3 regions of the Vibrio sp. SCP2 genome follow, and region 1 is predicted to be linked to each of the others. Evidence: riboswitches for the same ligand, from Rfam matches in the RefSeq annotation. Region 1 holds a riboswitch; each other region holds the start of a gene.
What was found. Region 1 has a riboswitch for thiamine pyrophosphate ahead of thiC (phosphomethylpyrimidine synthase ThiC). Riboswitches for the same ligand answer to the same signal wherever they lie in the genome.

Region 1 (5,252 bases):
TTACCCCACCTGATGCGGGTACCTTCTGGTATCACCCGCATATGAATAGCGTCAAACAACTCGGTATGGGGTTGGTAGGGCTGATCATCGTCGAAGAAGCGATTCCAGTAGAGTTTGATGAAGAACATGAGTTGATGCTTAAGCACTGGCACCTCGATAAGCAGGGGGCGTGGAAAGAATTAATGATTCCTCGTCTTAGCGCGAGAATGGGAACCCCCGGAGAGTGGAGTAGCGTCAATGGTGTACATGAGCCTAAGTATCAATTAAAGGAAAATGCCACTACCCGGCTGCGTATCGCCAACGTCGACAATACGATTACCTATCCAATTGCTATTGAAGGGGCCGAAGCATGGGTGATAGCCATCGATGGTAACCCGATTAAAGCTCCCTATAAGCTCTCTCAACATAAAATTGGCCCGGGTATGAGGGTTGACCTTGCCTTAATCGCTCCGAAGCAAGGAGAGTCCGTTTATGTCCGATATATGAAGGGTAGATTTCCGTTTCCTCTGTGTGAGTTTGAAGCGATCAGGTCTGATCTTTCCGATCATAGGCCGAGCCCTCAACTTCCTCTTAATCCTGTGCCTGATCTTGATTTGGTCAATGCGGAGAAAATTGATTTTGTATTTGAATGGGAAGGGGCAATTTCACCGGTTGGAAAAGATGGTAAGTCGGTTCCTAAGTTTTGGTTAACCAACAAACGGGCTTGGGAAGGGATGTCGAAAGATAATATCCCCGCTCCACTCGCTTCGTTACAACTGGGTAAAACTTATATTTTCTCTCTCAAGAACGTCACTCAGTATCATCATCCAATTCATATCCATGGTCATACATTCACAGTTTTGGAGCTCAATGGTAAAAAGGTCGAACAGCCTTTCCACACAGACACTGTTTTACTAGGCAAAAACGGTACGGCTATCGCAGCGTTCGTGGCGGATAATCCAGGGCGCTGGATGTATCACTGTCATGTGATCGAGCATATGAAAACCGGATTAATGGGGTATATTGAAGTAAAGTGACTCCTGTAACTTTTCAAATGTTTGCAGTTAGCAATGGCTAAATCTTAATTTATGATCTTCCGCGAGCGTGTATTTTGGCTACAATACACCCAGTAAATTGGAGGAATTATGGGTCAGTTTTCAATATTGGGTTTTATCGCACTCGGTGGTGCATTTGGAGCATGCTCTCGTTATCTTGTTTCAGAGCTTTGTGTTGTGCTTCTTGGGCGTGGTTTTCCATACGGTACGCTAACTGTTAACGTGGTCGGTTCTTTCATTATGGGCTTGCTTATTGCGGCTTTCGAAAATGAGATGCTTGCTACCGAACCATGGCGCCAAATTATCGGGTTGGGTTTTCTTGGGGCACTCACCACCTTCTCTACGTTCTCTATGGATAATGTGCTTCTAATGCAGCAAGGCGCTTTTTTTAAGATGGGTTTGAATGTGTTGTTGAATGTCTTTTTAAGTATTTCTGCTGCATGGATTGGTTTTCAAATACTCATCAAGAGCTAATGTTGGTTAAAATTTAGCTAATTATTGTTCATCACGGCTTGGTTTACCCAAGCCGTTTTTATATACTGCAATTACTTGTCGGAGTGCCATAAGGCTGAGACCGTTAATTCGGGATCCGTTGAACCTGATCAGATTAAAATCTGCGAAGGGAACAAGAGAAGATATCTACACCAGAGTTCTGTCTGGTTACCTATCAAATAGTCGAATGTTGTTATATACCATTAGTGCACACTAATAAGGTCATAATTCGATTCCTCTTGTCGCATCTTTCCGCCAAGCATTTTTATCCCATTACTTTTTATCTAAGAATAACAAAGCAAGGAAAAATGCTATGTCGAGTCGCAAACAAGCGAGACTGGAAGCAAAACAGTTCATTGATACACTTTCGGTACAGCCGTACCCAAATTCAAGCAAAGTCTATGTAGAGGGTTCACGCCCAGATATTCGTGTGCCTATGCGAGAAATCTCACTCGCGGATAGTCTTATTGGAGGCACAAAAGAAGCGCCTATTTTCGAACCTAATGAGCCTGTACGTGTTTACGATACTTCTGGTGTATACACTGACCCAGAACACACAATTGACCTTTACAGCGGTCTACCAAAGCTAAGAGAAGGGTGGATTGAAGAACGTGCCGATACTGAATTACTCGACGATGTTAGCTCGGTATACACCAAGGAGCGTTTAGAAGACGAGACGCTTGATGAGCTACGTTATGGCAATTTGCCACGAATTAGACGTGCTAAAGATGGTCAGTGTGTCACCCAGCTTCACTATGCGCGCAAGGGTCTTGTTACCCCTGAGATGGAATACATCGCCTTACGTGAAAACATGGGGCGCGCTCAATATCGCGATGAGGTGTTGAATCAACAGCACCCTGGTCAAAGCTTTGGGGCCAACTTACCCAAAGACATTACTGCAGAATTTGTTCGTAAAGAAGTCGCAGAAGGTCGAGCGATTATCCCTTCCAATATTAACCACCCAGAATCTGAACCAATGATTATTGGGCGTAACTTCTTAGTTAAAGTAAACGCTAATATCGGTAATTCATCAGTGACATCTTCAATTGAGGAAGAGGTTGAGAAGCTAGTATGGGCGACTCGCTGGGGTGGCGATACTGTTATGGACCTGTCTACTGGCCGCAATATTCACGAAACTCGTGAGTGGATTCTACGTAACAGTCCAGTGCCGATCGGTACTGTGCCAATGTACCAAGCGCTTGAAAAAGTTAACGGCATTGCGGAAAACCTCAACTGGGAAGTGATGCGCGATACTCTGATTGAGCAAGCAGAGCAGGGCGTCGATTACTTCACTATTCACGCAGGTTTACTGCTTCGCTATGTACCTATGACGGCAAAACGTGTGACTGGCATTGTTTCTCGTGGTGGTTCTATTATCGCTAAATGGTGTTTAGCGCATCATCAGGAAAGCTTCTTATATACTCATTTCCGCGAGATATGTGAAATCTGTGCCAAGTATGACGTGGCGCTTTCTCTTGGCGATGGATTACGTCCTGGCTCAGTAGCTGATGCGAACGACGAAGCGCAATTCGCTGAGCTTCGTACTCTTGGTGAACTAACCAAGATTGCTTGGGAATATGACGTACAGGTCATTATTGAAGGACCTGGCCATATTCCGATGCATATGATCAAAGAGAACATGGAAGAGCAGCTAGAGCACTGTCATGAAGCGCCGTTTTACACCCTTGGCCCACTGACAACCGATGTTGCGCCGGGCTATGATCATATCACTTCAGGTATTGGTGCCGCGATGATTGGTTGGTATGGCTGTGCGATGCTTTGTTACGTTACACCAAAAGAGCACCTTGGCTTACCGAATAAAGAAGACGTTAAGGTAGGTATGATCACCTATAAGCTCGCAGCACATGCGGCCGACTTAGCCAAAGGTCACCCTGGTGCTCAAGTCCGTGATAATGCGCTTTCTAAAGCGCGTTTTGAATTCCGTTGGGAAGACCAATTTAACCTATCGCTAGACCCTGACACCGCACGAGCTTACCACGATGAAACTCTACCTCAAGAGTCTGGAAAGGTTGCACACTTCTGCTCAATGTGTGGACCTAAGTTCTGTTCAATGAAGATTTCACAAGAGGTTCGCGAGTACGCGAAGGATACTGAACAGGTAGCGGCGGACAAAGCTATCTCGATTAAAATGCTCGACGATCCACTTGAAGGTATGCGTCAAAAATCGCAGGAGTTCCGAGAGACAGGTTCTGAGCTATACCACCCAGCAGCTCATGCAGAGGTTAGTGACTAATGAGCAAAATCCTAATTCCGTCATCATTGATTGAGCTAACAGGCATAGTTCAGCAATGTTTGTTGTTGGCGAAAGAGCAGGGCTTTTGTATCGAAGAGGTTGAGTTGGGTGTGAGCCCAACTCAGTCTGTTCAGCTTGTTCGCGACCAACAAATTACACATGTCGCTACCGATCTCATTGATGGGTACGACTATGAGTCAGAATACACATTTGCACTTTATTATCGTTCAGGGTTGTCGGTAGAAGCCTGTGCAGAGCAATCATCTAATGCCATTTATATTGGCATTGCTGATGGTTTGGCTCTTGATAAAAAGGATGAAGTTCTTCAGCTCGATGTTTGGCGTCATCCCATTAACGATGAAGTGAGAGCGCTTTCCATTAAGTCTAAACTCAATTCTGTATTTGAGCCTGAGTATCACTTTGCTTGGATAGTCGTGTTGAGTGTACTCGATTTTCCTATCGAAGATGCGTTAACACTCGCACGAGGAATGACAACTCAACAAACGAATGTTTCACGTGAAACAGTGTTGAATGAGAAATCATTGACTCAGTGGGCTGAGCATTTCAATGATTTCCCAACCCCCGTATTAGAAGATAGCCGACTGGGCATACAAGTTGGGTGGTCTGCGCAAGGGGAGAGTGTCAGCTTTGCTAACTTAACTAAGCAGAGTTTAGGGCTTTACCCAGTGGTTGATGATGTTGCTTGGATTGAGCGCTTACTGCCATTAGGTATCAACACCATTCAACTGCGAATTAAGAACCCGCAACAAGCCGATTTAGAACAACAGATCATTCGAGCGATTGAACTCGGTCGCCAGTACCAAGCGCAAGTGTTTATCAATGACTACTGGCAGTTAGCGATCAAGCATGGTGCCTTTGGTGTTCATCTTGGGCAAGAAGATATAGAAGAGTCAAACTTGGCTCAGCTAACCAAAGCTGGCATTCGTTTAGGCCTTTCTACCCATGGCTATTATGAGCTGCTTCGTATTGTGCAAATCCACCCTAGCTACATTGCGCTGGGACATATCTTCCCAACCACCACTAAGCAGATGCCATCGAAGCCACAAGGTTTAGTGCGCTTAGCTCTATATCAAAAATTGATTGATAGCATTCCTTATGGTTTCACGCATGAGGGTGCTAGTGGTTTGACTCTCGGTTATCCGACGGTTGCAATCGGTGGTATTGACCAATCGAACGCAGACCAAGTTTGGCAAACCGGCGTTTCTTGCTTGGCGGTTGTTAGAGCGATTACTTTGGCGCAGTCACCTAAGCCTGTGATTGAGTTTTTCACCCAGTTGATGAAGGAAAGGCAGTCAAATTTTACTGATTCAATCTCTACGGCAACTAGTGAAGAGAGAGAACAACATGCTCACTGATCAGCAGTTCCTCCGCTATCAGCGTCAAGTCGCTCTGCCAGAAATTGCTGAAAGTGGTCAGGAGAGGCTGAGCAAGTCGCACGTGTTGATTGTTGG
Region 2 (5,252 bases), on a different contig from region 1:
CTAGTTCAAGCTGGTTGGTTTCAAAGTTGCGTAATCCTCCCCAAATCGCATCAACCTTGCCCGATGCCAATGATGAAGAGAGCGCCCAGCCAACATTGATGATGTTCACATCTGAAAACTTCACGCTCTCTTGGCCTAGCATGGTGCCAATGGTGGCTTCTTCGTTGCCCGCAATCGCGATGCCAATATTTTTACCTTTTAGGTCAGCCAGATTGTCGTTTTTACCGTTATCTAACACCATCAAGGTATTAAGCGGCGTTGCAATTAGTGTCGCAGAACGAATCAGTGGTAAACCGGCAGCGACATCAATGGTTAAGCTTGGCTGATATGAAATCGCTAAATCAACTTTGCCCGCAGCGACAAGTTTTGGTGGCGTGCTCGGATCGGCAGGTTCTTGGATCTCCACTTCTATGCCTTGCTGCTTAAAGTAACCACGCTCTTTAGCAATGACGATTGGCCCATGGTTAGGGTTAACAAACCAATCGAGCATTAGAGTGAGCTTCTTCTCTTCTGCAATAGCATTCGCTGACAATAATGAGGTGAGTAGTGCCACTGCACTGATTTTTTTAGTTATTTTCACGAGGTGTCCTTTCTTTATTGATTTTCCCAAGGAATAAATTTTTTAAGTAGTTTGTCTGTAATGAAATAGAGAGAAACGGAAAGCAGAGCGAGGATGAACAATGCGGCGAACATTTCATCAATGATCATGCGTGCATTCGCTTGAAGCATTAGGTAACCAAGACCGGCACTTGAACCGACCCACTCTCCGACCACAGCACCTATCGGTGCTATCACAACGGCGACTCGTATACCTGAGGCCAAAGTTGGCAGCGCAGCAGGCAGTTGTATGTGTCTTAAAAGCTGCCATTTACTTGCTCCCATCGTCTTAGCCAGATCGAGGTACCCTGTCGGGGTATTACGCAAACCGTCATAGCAACAAGTGGTCACAGGAAAAAAGATAATAATGGCTGCCATCACCACTTTGGACGCAATACCGTACCCAAGCCAAAGCATCAGTACAGGCGCGATGGCAAATACAGGGATTGCTTGGCTTGCAATAAGAATCGGTAACAGCCAACGTTTTAATGGTTTAAATAGCAGCATTTGCAGTGCAAAGATAAGCCCCATAGAGAGACCAAGCAGCAAACCCAATATAATTTCTTGCCCAGTAACGAGCGTATGTTTCATCAACACATCAAAACGTGAAATCAATCGCTCGAAGACGTCTAGCGGAGCAGGCAAAATGAAGCTTGGCATATCAAACAAAACCACAACGCTTTGCCATAAGCCCAAAATAACCAACAGGCTAATCGCCATACGCACCATTGGATGCGTCACCTGAGTTTTGATTCTCTTGTTGGGTAGCGTAAGTTCTAGGTTCGTCACCTTACTCATAGTCTTGCTCCAACTGTTCAAGAATATTTCGCTGCAACGCCGCGCACTCGCCATCTATCGCGCGTGGAGGCAGTGAAGCAGGAACGTCTAGGGGGTGCGCATGGGCAGGCGCACCTTGAAGCAAATAGAGCGCATCCGATAAACGTACCGCTTCTTGGGGATCATGGGTAATCAACACAACGGTTTTACCCTTGAGTAACTTGGCAGACAAGGTTTGCAACTTATGGCGCGTGACAGCATCTAGCGCGGAAAAAGGCTCATCCATCAACACAACGGGCTTGTCTTGCATTAGAGTACGCGCAAGAGCAACACGCTGGCGCATTCCCCCAGATAGCTGAGCAGGCATTGTATTGATATGGGCGGCTAACCCTACTTGCTCGAGCAGTTCAATTGCCTTGTCATGCTCGATATTCTGCGCACCAAATTGACGGCTTAACATGACGTTATCAATAACATTTAGCCATGGTAGCAACAGATCTTGCTGTGCCATGTAGGCAATTTTGTCTTGCAAGCCTTGCCCTTGGCTTAGCTTAAGCGTCCCTTGCCACTCCACTTTGTGATCAAGCAAACCAGCAAGATAACGCAGTAAAGTGGTTTTGCCGCAGCCGCTTCGACCCAGCAAACTGGTCCACTTCCCTGCGGGGATGTGCATATCTAAGCCAGTTAGTGTCGGGGTTTGGCTATCAAGGTAACGAAGCTGTGAAGCCTTGAGCTCTATCCCGATCGCTTCAGCGCACATTTGTGTGCCCACAGAAAAAGTGGTGCACTGGGCCATGACCTTGACCCACATCTAACTGATAGGCGTGCGCAATGGCTTGAGAGATATATTGCTTACCAAGATACACGGCTTTATGAAGACGGTTACCTTGAGCAAGATAAGAAGCAATCGCAGAAGAAAGGGTACAACCTGTTCCGTGAGTATTTTTAGTCGCGACACGTTTGGCGCTCAATAACTCACTGCTCTCTTGCTCGATAAGGAGATCATTACTGTTTTGGTCTTTCTCTAAATGCCCACCTTTTAGCAACACCGCTTTCGCCCCAAGTGCGCGTAATGACTCAATCATCGCCCCCATTTGCTCTTCATCTTGAGGGACTTCACCACCAATCAAAGCAGCCCCTTCAGGTAGATTCGGCGTAATTAAATCAGCGAGAGGTAACAATTCTTGTTTGAGCGTAGAGATTGCCGATTGCTCTAATAACAGGTCACCGCTTGTGGCAACCATGACAGGATCAACCACAAGATGCTTAGGTTGATATTGACGTATTTTTGCCGCGACAACCTTGATGATTTCCGCATCCGCCAACATGCCGACTTTAACAGCAACCACATTCAGGTCGGTGAATACCGCATCTAACTGGCTTTCAATATGCGCTAATGGAATCGGGTGAATGGCACTGACACCCTGTGTATTTTGCGAAGTGATAGCAGTGATGACGGAGCATGCGTAACTGCCTGTCGCAGAGATGGCTTTAATATCGGCTTGGATACCTGCACCACCACCGCTGTCAGATCCAGCAATGGTTAATACAATAGGGGTTGTGTCTTGTGAATGTGGCATAGATGCTCCTACTACAAGACGTATAGGAACTCTCGACCACCAAAAGAACGCTCATAAACAGAGTGACTCTCGAATGCGAGTACACTAAACCCGAGATATGGAATTAGTGCGCATAGTTCCCTACGTCAGTGCTAACTGAATCAGGTTCTACGGGTCTCGCTTCGCGATCTCAGCCCTTTCCCTATTGGGTAGGCTCCCCGACTATTTCCGCAGATGATAACAACAAAAGTAGTTTTATTGCATCAATATTTGGTGCGTCGCTGCAAAAAAACAAACAAAACCCCAGCCCGAACATATGGCATTAATTGCTTATTTTTGTAACAGGATAAATTTCTGAACTATAGTAACTTAGCTTACATGGAATTAAGGAGAGAGCTATGAGCCAGGAGGCACTACTATCTCGACTGAACGAATTACCGAGAATCCAAAAAGTACTTCAAGAGCTTCTCGATATGGTCAACAAGAGTGACGTCGACTTTAAACTGTTAGCGAATAAAATAGCGACTGATCAAGTTCTTAGCGCGCGACTACTACGCTTAGCCAATTCCGCTCACTTTGGTGGAAGCAAGAGTGTATCTTCGATAAATGAAGCCTTACTTCGAGTTGGAACAGGCCCAGTCAGGACCCTAGTTGTTGCTTCAGTTCTCTCTAGCGCCTTCCCTAAAATCAAAACATTAGATATGGACAAGTACTGGGAAGAGACGTTCGAAGTCTCGATTATTGCCAGTAAAATTGCCATTGAAACAGGCATGGACAGTAATGACGTATTCACTACTGGAGTATTGCACAACATTGGCGAGTTGATGATCCACACTTTAGTACCGGAAGAAGCACAAACGATTGCCCAGCGAGCAGAGGAAGGAGAAAACGCTATCGCAGTGCAAGAAGAAATCTTAGATATCACAGCGCCAACTCTTGGGGCCAAACTAGCCAGAGCGTGGCGCTTTCCTGATGATATGGTGGATGCCATCGCAAATTTTGCCGAGCCTAGAGATGCCGAGATTTCTCCTAAAATGGCCACCACTCTTCATTTAGCCCGTTCGATTCATCGCGATTGGGATCAGCTGGAGAGCGAGGAAGGTAAAGCTCGCTACCTTGCTGAACATCCAGACTCTCGCCTTTTGCATATCTCAGCAGCCTTCGCACCAACAATCGACAAGTATCGAGGCAATGGTCGTGACCTCGCTTCACAGTTAAACGCGGCGTAAAACAATAGGTGAGCACTAAGCTCACCTTTTTCTATTCAAACTTTCAGTTATCGCATAGACTCAGATGAATAATTTTTTGTTATGAGAATAATGTGATGATCAATCCTGTCTGGCTCAAGACCTTTGTTACTCTGATCGATACAGGTCATTTCACAAAGACCGCTGAGAAGCTGTTTATGACTCAGCCAGGTGTTACCCAGCACATTAAAAAACTTGAGCAGGCTTGCGGTTACCCCTTAATCGAAAGACACAACAAAAGTTTTGATATCACTGAAGCGGGTCGTAATGTCTATCAACATGCGATTCAGCTTGAGCGCCAAGAATCAGAACTGCTTAACTCTTTAAACATGGAAGACCCCTTTTCAGGTAGCGTTTCGCTTTCTTGTTCTGGTTCGCTAGCACTGCTGCTCTACCCACATTTGCTAAATTTACAATGTAAATACTCTCAGCTGATACCAAGACTAGAAGCCGCACCTCATCACAAAATTGTTGCGGATGTCCTAACTGGTGTGACAGATATTGGGATTGTGACACAAATTCCCTCTGATTCTCGCTTTGAATCAGAAATGTTAGGTAAGGAGCCACTGTGTTTACTATTACCGAAAGCGCGTGCAGCCAAAGATTTAAGCCAAGAGAGCTTGAAGGAAATCGGTCTAATCCAACACCCTGATGCGATTCACTACCTTTCAATTTACTTTGCTCAATGCGGGGAGTCTGAACTGGAGAAAATGAATATCGATGATATTCCGGTCACAGGCTACATCAATCAGTTAAGCCAAATCCTGTTGCCTGTGGCCAATGGATTAGGATTTACCGTCTTGCCGAAAAGCGCACTCGATTCGTTTGCTGAGAGTGAGCGAATTTCTATCTTCGAGCCAAGTAATGAAGTGGTAGAGACCTTATACTTCTTGACTAAAAAACATCGCCAACTACCGAAGCGCTTTGAAACTATTAAAAACGAAGTGGTGCAACATTTTCAGCAGTAAAATATACGCTCGTTAGCCAAAACTAATCGTAGTTTCTAACTCTTCAATCAAAGCACCACCATGAGCGCCAACAAGCACAATCGTCACAGCAAAACGATTACCGT
Region 3 (5,252 bases), on a different contig from region 1:
GTTGACGTTGACCACCGGAAAGTTGTTCTGGTAATCGGTCGAGATAAGCTTCAACCCCAACTTGCTGCGCAGCTTGCTCAACTAGCGCTTGCTGCTCGGAAGTAAGCTTTAAGCCAGGATGCAATCCAAGTCCTATATTCTGACGCACGGTTAAATGAGCAAATAAGTTATGCTCTTGAAACAGCATAGCGAATGGGCGTTGATGTGGCTCTTTACCAACAATATTGCTGCCTTCAACCTCAATAGTTCCCTTAGTCGGCTCAATAAAACCCGCCACCAAAGCCAATAGGGTCGATTTACCTGCGCCGCTTGGCCCCATCAAGGCAACGATCGACTGCGGTGAAATCGAAGTATCAAAGTGAAACAGTTCATTGTGATAGTAGTAATCGACGTTACTTAAGGTCAGCATGATTCACCTTCGAGTTGGCTTTTAACAAGGTTTCAATGAGCGTGAAGCAGCCTACGCTCAAGAGTAATAGAGTTACAGAGACGACTGCGGCAGATTCCATTTGGTAACTACCAAGCAGTTGGAATAGGTAAAGTGGCAAGGTGCGAAACTCTTGGCTACCAAACAATGCAATCGCGCTTAAATCACCAATCGCAAACATAAAGCTAATCGCAAAGGCATGAGCCATCGGTTTTTTTAGCGCTTTCCACTCAACCACTTTAAAACGATTCCAACCTTTCATTCCTAAACTGGCACAAACATATTGATATTGCTGCTCGACATGCAGCATAGGCTGAGAGAGCGTTTTAATCACATATGGCAGACCCATTAACGCATTCACGGCTACAACAACCACTAGCGCTAAGCTAAATACATCCGCAAATGAACGTAGCAATAGAAACAGTCCAGTGGAAATCACAAGACCGGGTGTGACAAGAATAATGGTACCAATCAACTCAATATGATCCGCACTCTTTTCACGATAGTTAAGGCGCAATCTCCGGCTGGTTAACAAGATGGCAATGCCAGCAATCACCGCTATCACACTTGCCATGGTCGCCACTTTCACGGACGCCCATAGCGCCTGCCAAAAGCGTTCATCGGTGAAAACATCAACCGCGTGACTGTTAAGGCCACTGAGCAGCACCATCAGTAGCGGAGGTAGCACCAACAACATAGAAAAAGCTATCCACCCCCAATCCCAACACTTAGAAACAAACGAGTCTTTAGACAAGTAAATAATCTGAGTATGCGAGCCAGAGGTGACAGAAATCGGTTTCGCTAAACGTTGAATAGTCAACGCCATCACACCACACAGCATCATTTGCCAAATAGCCAATAGCGCGCCTGCTTGAAGATCAAAATCAAACTTAATGGCTTGATAGATTGCTAGCTCAATCGTAGTTGATTTAGGCCCGCCACCCAGTGCCATTACAGTAGCAAAACTGGTAAAGCAGAGCATAAACACCAAGCCACTGACATGAGGTAATTGCTGTCGTAGACGCGGCCACTCAATCCAGCGAAATTTATCCCAGTGTCCCATGCCAAGATGGGCGCACAGTTTATGCTGCTCTTGTGGAATAGAGTCTAATGCTTGCAGAAGCAATCGGGTCGCATAAGGAAGATTAAAAAACACATGCGCCAACAAAATCCCATTGAGCCCATATATTGAGAACGGCAACTTGCTGTCTAGGCTTTTGAACAAATCAGCAATCAAACCACTATTGCCATAAATGGCAAGAAGGCCAAACACCCCGACTAAGACAGGCAACACCAGTGTTGTAGCAAACAGTTTGAGTAACAAGGATTTCCCCCTAAATCGACGGCGAGACAACGCATGCGCGACTGGGATGGCAAGGCCAACACTGAGCAAAGTAGAAAGAAAAGACTGATAGAAACTGAATTTGGTGACATGTCGATAGTATGGATCACTCCACACCTGACGGATATCTAGCGATGGCGCGTTAACCAGTAAAGCACCGAGAGCAGAAACGACAAAGGTCGCGATGATTATCGCGACCCATAAGCCAATTTTGGGGGTATTACGCAAAAGAGCCTCTTAGAATGTCAGCGCACTTTGCCATTCGCGAATCCAAGATTTACGATTTTCGGCCACTTCGTCGGCGCTAAAGGTCAGAGCCTTGCTTGGCAGAGTTAGGGTTTCAAAACCTTCAGGCAGTGCAACGTCTGTGACTGGGTACATCCAGTTACCTGTTGGCATTGCTGATTGGAACTCATCACTAAGAATAAAGTTCATAAACTCATCGGCTAGCTTTTGATTTTTAGACGCTTTCACTTTAGCAGCAACTTCGACTTGCGTGTAATGACCTTCAGCAAAATCAGCGGCGGCATACTTGTTGTCACTTTCAGCAATCAAATGATAAGCAGGAGAGGTCGTGTAAGAGAGTACCAGATCAGACTCACCTTCGAGGAACATTGAGTACGCTTCAGACCAACCTTTAGTCACAGTTACGGTTTTCTTAGCTAGATTTTGCCAAGCCTGAGTCACGTCATCTCCGTAAACAGACTTCATCCACAACATCAGACCTTGCCCTGGTGTTGAAGTACGTGGGTCTTGATAGATCACTTTCAGATCATCGCGAGATTCCACCAACTCTTTCAAGCTTTTTGGTGGGTTAGCTAGCTTCTCTTTGTTGTAAACAAACGCGAAGTAGCCGAAATCATAAGGGACGAACGTTTTGTCTGCCCACCCATTTGGCAATGCAACCTTGCTAGTGTCTACGCTATGTTCAGCCAACAAACCTGTCTTTTTCGCTTCCGCCATTAGGTTGTTGTCTAAGCCTAAAATGATATCCGCTTTGCTGTTATCGCCTTCTAATCGCAGACGGTTAAGGATAGAGACACCATCGTCTAGCGCGACGAAATTAACATCACAACCACAATGCGCTTCAAACGCTTTTTCTACAACAGGACCTGGGCCCCAATCGGCGGCAAAAGAGTCGTAGGTATAAACGGTTAAACTGTTTTCTGCGGCTGTCGCTGAGAATATCGCCAGCGTTGCTAACGCTAGGGTACTAATTGAAATGGTGCTTAGAGTGTTTTTCACTGCTCGCTCTCTCCTTGTCTGAGCGGCACAGGCTTGAGAAGCGGAGTTCAAATCCAAACTCAATTCCTACGCCAGCATTATCTGGTTCAGGTACACGGGTCCCAAGCGATAGCTCGATCTCAGCTGACGCTAACATAAGTTAGGTCAATAGCTCCCCGATGAGTAACGGTCGAATTGTAATATTAATAAACTGCAATATCTATCCCCTAAATAGTTGGAGTTGCAGCTAGGCGACAAGCAAATTCATCCCAATGAACATAGGTGTTCTATTTGATTTGGGTGAATTTGAGCAGTCAACAACGCTGCGGCTTCAAATAGGACGGGGATCGTAGCCCCAGCGAGGAACCAATCCTTGCTCTATTCCTAAATGGTCAAGAATACGCGCGACCATAAAATCAACCAGATCCTCTATCGATTTAGGTTGATGATAAAAACCTGGCGCAGCAGGCATGATGGTTACTCCCATTTGTGACAACTTGTGCATATTCTCTAGATGCAGAGTAGAAAATGGGGTTTCACGAACCACCAACAGTAGCTGACCACGCTCTTTCATCACCACGTCTGCAGCACGTTCAATCAGGTTATCCGACATACCGTGGGCAATCGCCGCAACACTGCCTGCAGAGCATGGACAGACGACCATTTGTTTCGGCGCTGCAGAGCCAGACGCCACAGGAGAGAACCAATCGTCTTTACCGCATACAACCAGCTTGTCTGGGTCACAATTAAGGTGCTCGACCAAAGTTTGCTTAGCCGAATCAGGATTGGCAGGCAGTTTAAGGTCATGTTCAGTTGCTAGCACCACTCTCGCCGCAGACGAAATAAGCAGATAAACTTGATAATCAGCAGCCAGAAGGCACTCTAATAGGCGTAAACCATAAGGAGCGCCAGAGGCACCAGTAAAGGCTAAGGTGATGGCTTTTTGTTGCTTAGTCATATTTAAAAACTACACTATTGAGCTAGCTTTGCCAGAAGCTTGTTATGAATACCTTCGAACCCGCCATTGCTCATCACCAAAATCTGATCACCTGAGCTAGCACTAGCAACAATTTGCTCCACAAGTTCATCGACATTATTGGAGGTTTGCGCAGGTTGGGCACATTGAGCGGCGATCTCTTCCACCGACCAATCAATCGAATCGGGTTGATATAAGAACACTTGATCGGCTTTTTGTAACGACGCGGCCAACGTATCCTTGTGCACACCTCGCTTCATCGTAGCGCTGCGTGGTTCGAGTACCGCGATAATTTTGCTATCGCCGACCTTGTTACGTAATCCACCGAGCGTCAGTTCAATCGCGGTCGGATGATGGGCAAAGTCGTCGTAAACCGTGATGCCATTGACCTCACCTTTGAGCTCCAAGCGGCGTTTGGTATTGATAAATTTGGCTAAAGATTCACAGGCTAAGTCTGGGGTGACGCCAACATGGCGCGCTGCAGCTATCGCCATCAAAGCGTTATCTACATTGTGATCACCAACTAGATTCCAACTTACAATACCCACTTGCTCGCCTTGGAACAGTACTTTGAACTGCGAGCCATCAATGTTTATTTTCTCCGCCTGCCAGTCACCTTGCTCACCACTAAACTCGGATTCGCTCCAACAGCCGCGCTCAAGTACATCATGTAGTGCGCTATCTTGTTTCGGTGCAAAAATGCGCCCATTACCCGGAACTGTGCGAACAAGATGATGGAACTGACGTTTTATCGCTTCAAGATCGTCAAAGATGTCAGCATGATCGAACTCCAGGTTGTTCATGACCAAGGTGCGAGGGTGGTAGTGGACAAACTTAGAACGCTTATCGAAAAAAGCACTGTCATATTCGTCAGCTTCAACGACAAAGAACATGCTTTCACCAAGACGGGCTGAGATACCGAAGTTACCTAATACACCACCGACTAAGAAGCCCGGCTTGTAGCCACAGTCTTCTAAGATCCACGCCAACATACTGGAAGTGGTGGTTTTTCCATGAGTACCAGACACCGCTAATACCCAACGGTCATGAAGTAAGAACTCTTGTAACCACTGCGGGCCAGAGGTGTAACGCAGGTTATTATTCAGTACATATTCGACACATGGATTGCCACGGCTCATCGCATTACCAATCACCACTAAGTCTGGCGCAGGGTCGAGTTGCGACGGGTCAAAGCCTTCTATAATTTCAATACCTTGAGATTCGAGTAGAGTACTCATGGGCGGATAGACATTGGCATCACATCCCGTGACTTTATGCCCCAA

Region 2: it holds a riboswitch for thiamine pyrophosphate, as region 1 does, so the genes downstream of both, thiD (bifunctional hydroxymethylpyrimidine kinase/phosphomethylpyrimidine kinase) here and thiC (phosphomethylpyrimidine synthase ThiC) in region 1, are expected to answer to the same signal.
Region 3: it holds a riboswitch for thiamine pyrophosphate, as region 1 does, so the genes downstream of both, thiB (thiamine ABC transporter substrate binding subunit) here and thiC (phosphomethylpyrimidine synthase ThiC) in region 1, are expected to answer to the same signal.

What each region holds. Positions count from the first base shown of each region.
Region 1 is NZ_JCAFVV010000011.1:796-6,047, forward strand. It holds gene AC5O63_RS19880 (multicopper oxidase domain-containing protein) at 1-1,016, shown strand, start outside; gene crcB (fluoride efflux transporter CrcB) at 1,125-1,508, shown strand; TPP riboswitch at 1,578-1,676, shown strand; gene thiC (phosphomethylpyrimidine synthase ThiC) at 1,840-3,780, shown strand; gene AC5O63_RS19895 (thiamine phosphate synthase) at 3,780-5,156, shown strand; gene thiF (thiazole biosynthesis adenylyltransferase ThiF) at 5,146-5,252, shown strand, end outside.
Region 2 is NZ_JCAFVV010000001.1:1,033,702-1,038,953, reverse strand. It holds gene AC5O63_RS05005 (ABC transporter substrate-binding protein) at 1-580, opposite strand, end outside; gene AC5O63_RS05000 (ABC transporter permease) at 595-1,395, opposite strand; gene AC5O63_RS04995 (ABC transporter ATP-binding protein) at 1,388-2,134, opposite strand; gene thiD (bifunctional hydroxymethylpyrimidine kinase/phosphomethylpyrimidine kinase) at 2,124-2,954, opposite strand; TPP riboswitch at 3,055-3,164, opposite strand; gene AC5O63_RS04985 (HDOD domain-containing protein) at 3,332-4,162, shown strand; gene AC5O63_RS04980 (LysR family transcriptional regulator) at 4,258-5,148, shown strand; gene AC5O63_RS04975 (VCBS domain-containing protein) at 5,161-5,252, opposite strand, start outside.
Region 3 is NZ_JCAFVV010000009.1:34,671-39,922, reverse strand. It holds gene thiQ (thiamine ABC transporter ATP-binding protein) at 1-409, opposite strand, end outside; gene thiP (thiamine/thiamine pyrophosphate ABC transporter permease ThiP) at 393-1,997, opposite strand; gene thiB (thiamine ABC transporter substrate binding subunit) at 2,007-2,993, opposite strand; TPP riboswitch at 3,061-3,182, opposite strand; gene AC5O63_RS18865 (flavin prenyltransferase UbiX) at 3,325-3,951, opposite strand; gene mpl (UDP-N-acetylmuramate:L-alanyl-gamma-D-glutamyl-meso-diaminopimelate ligase) at 3,966-5,252, opposite strand, start outside.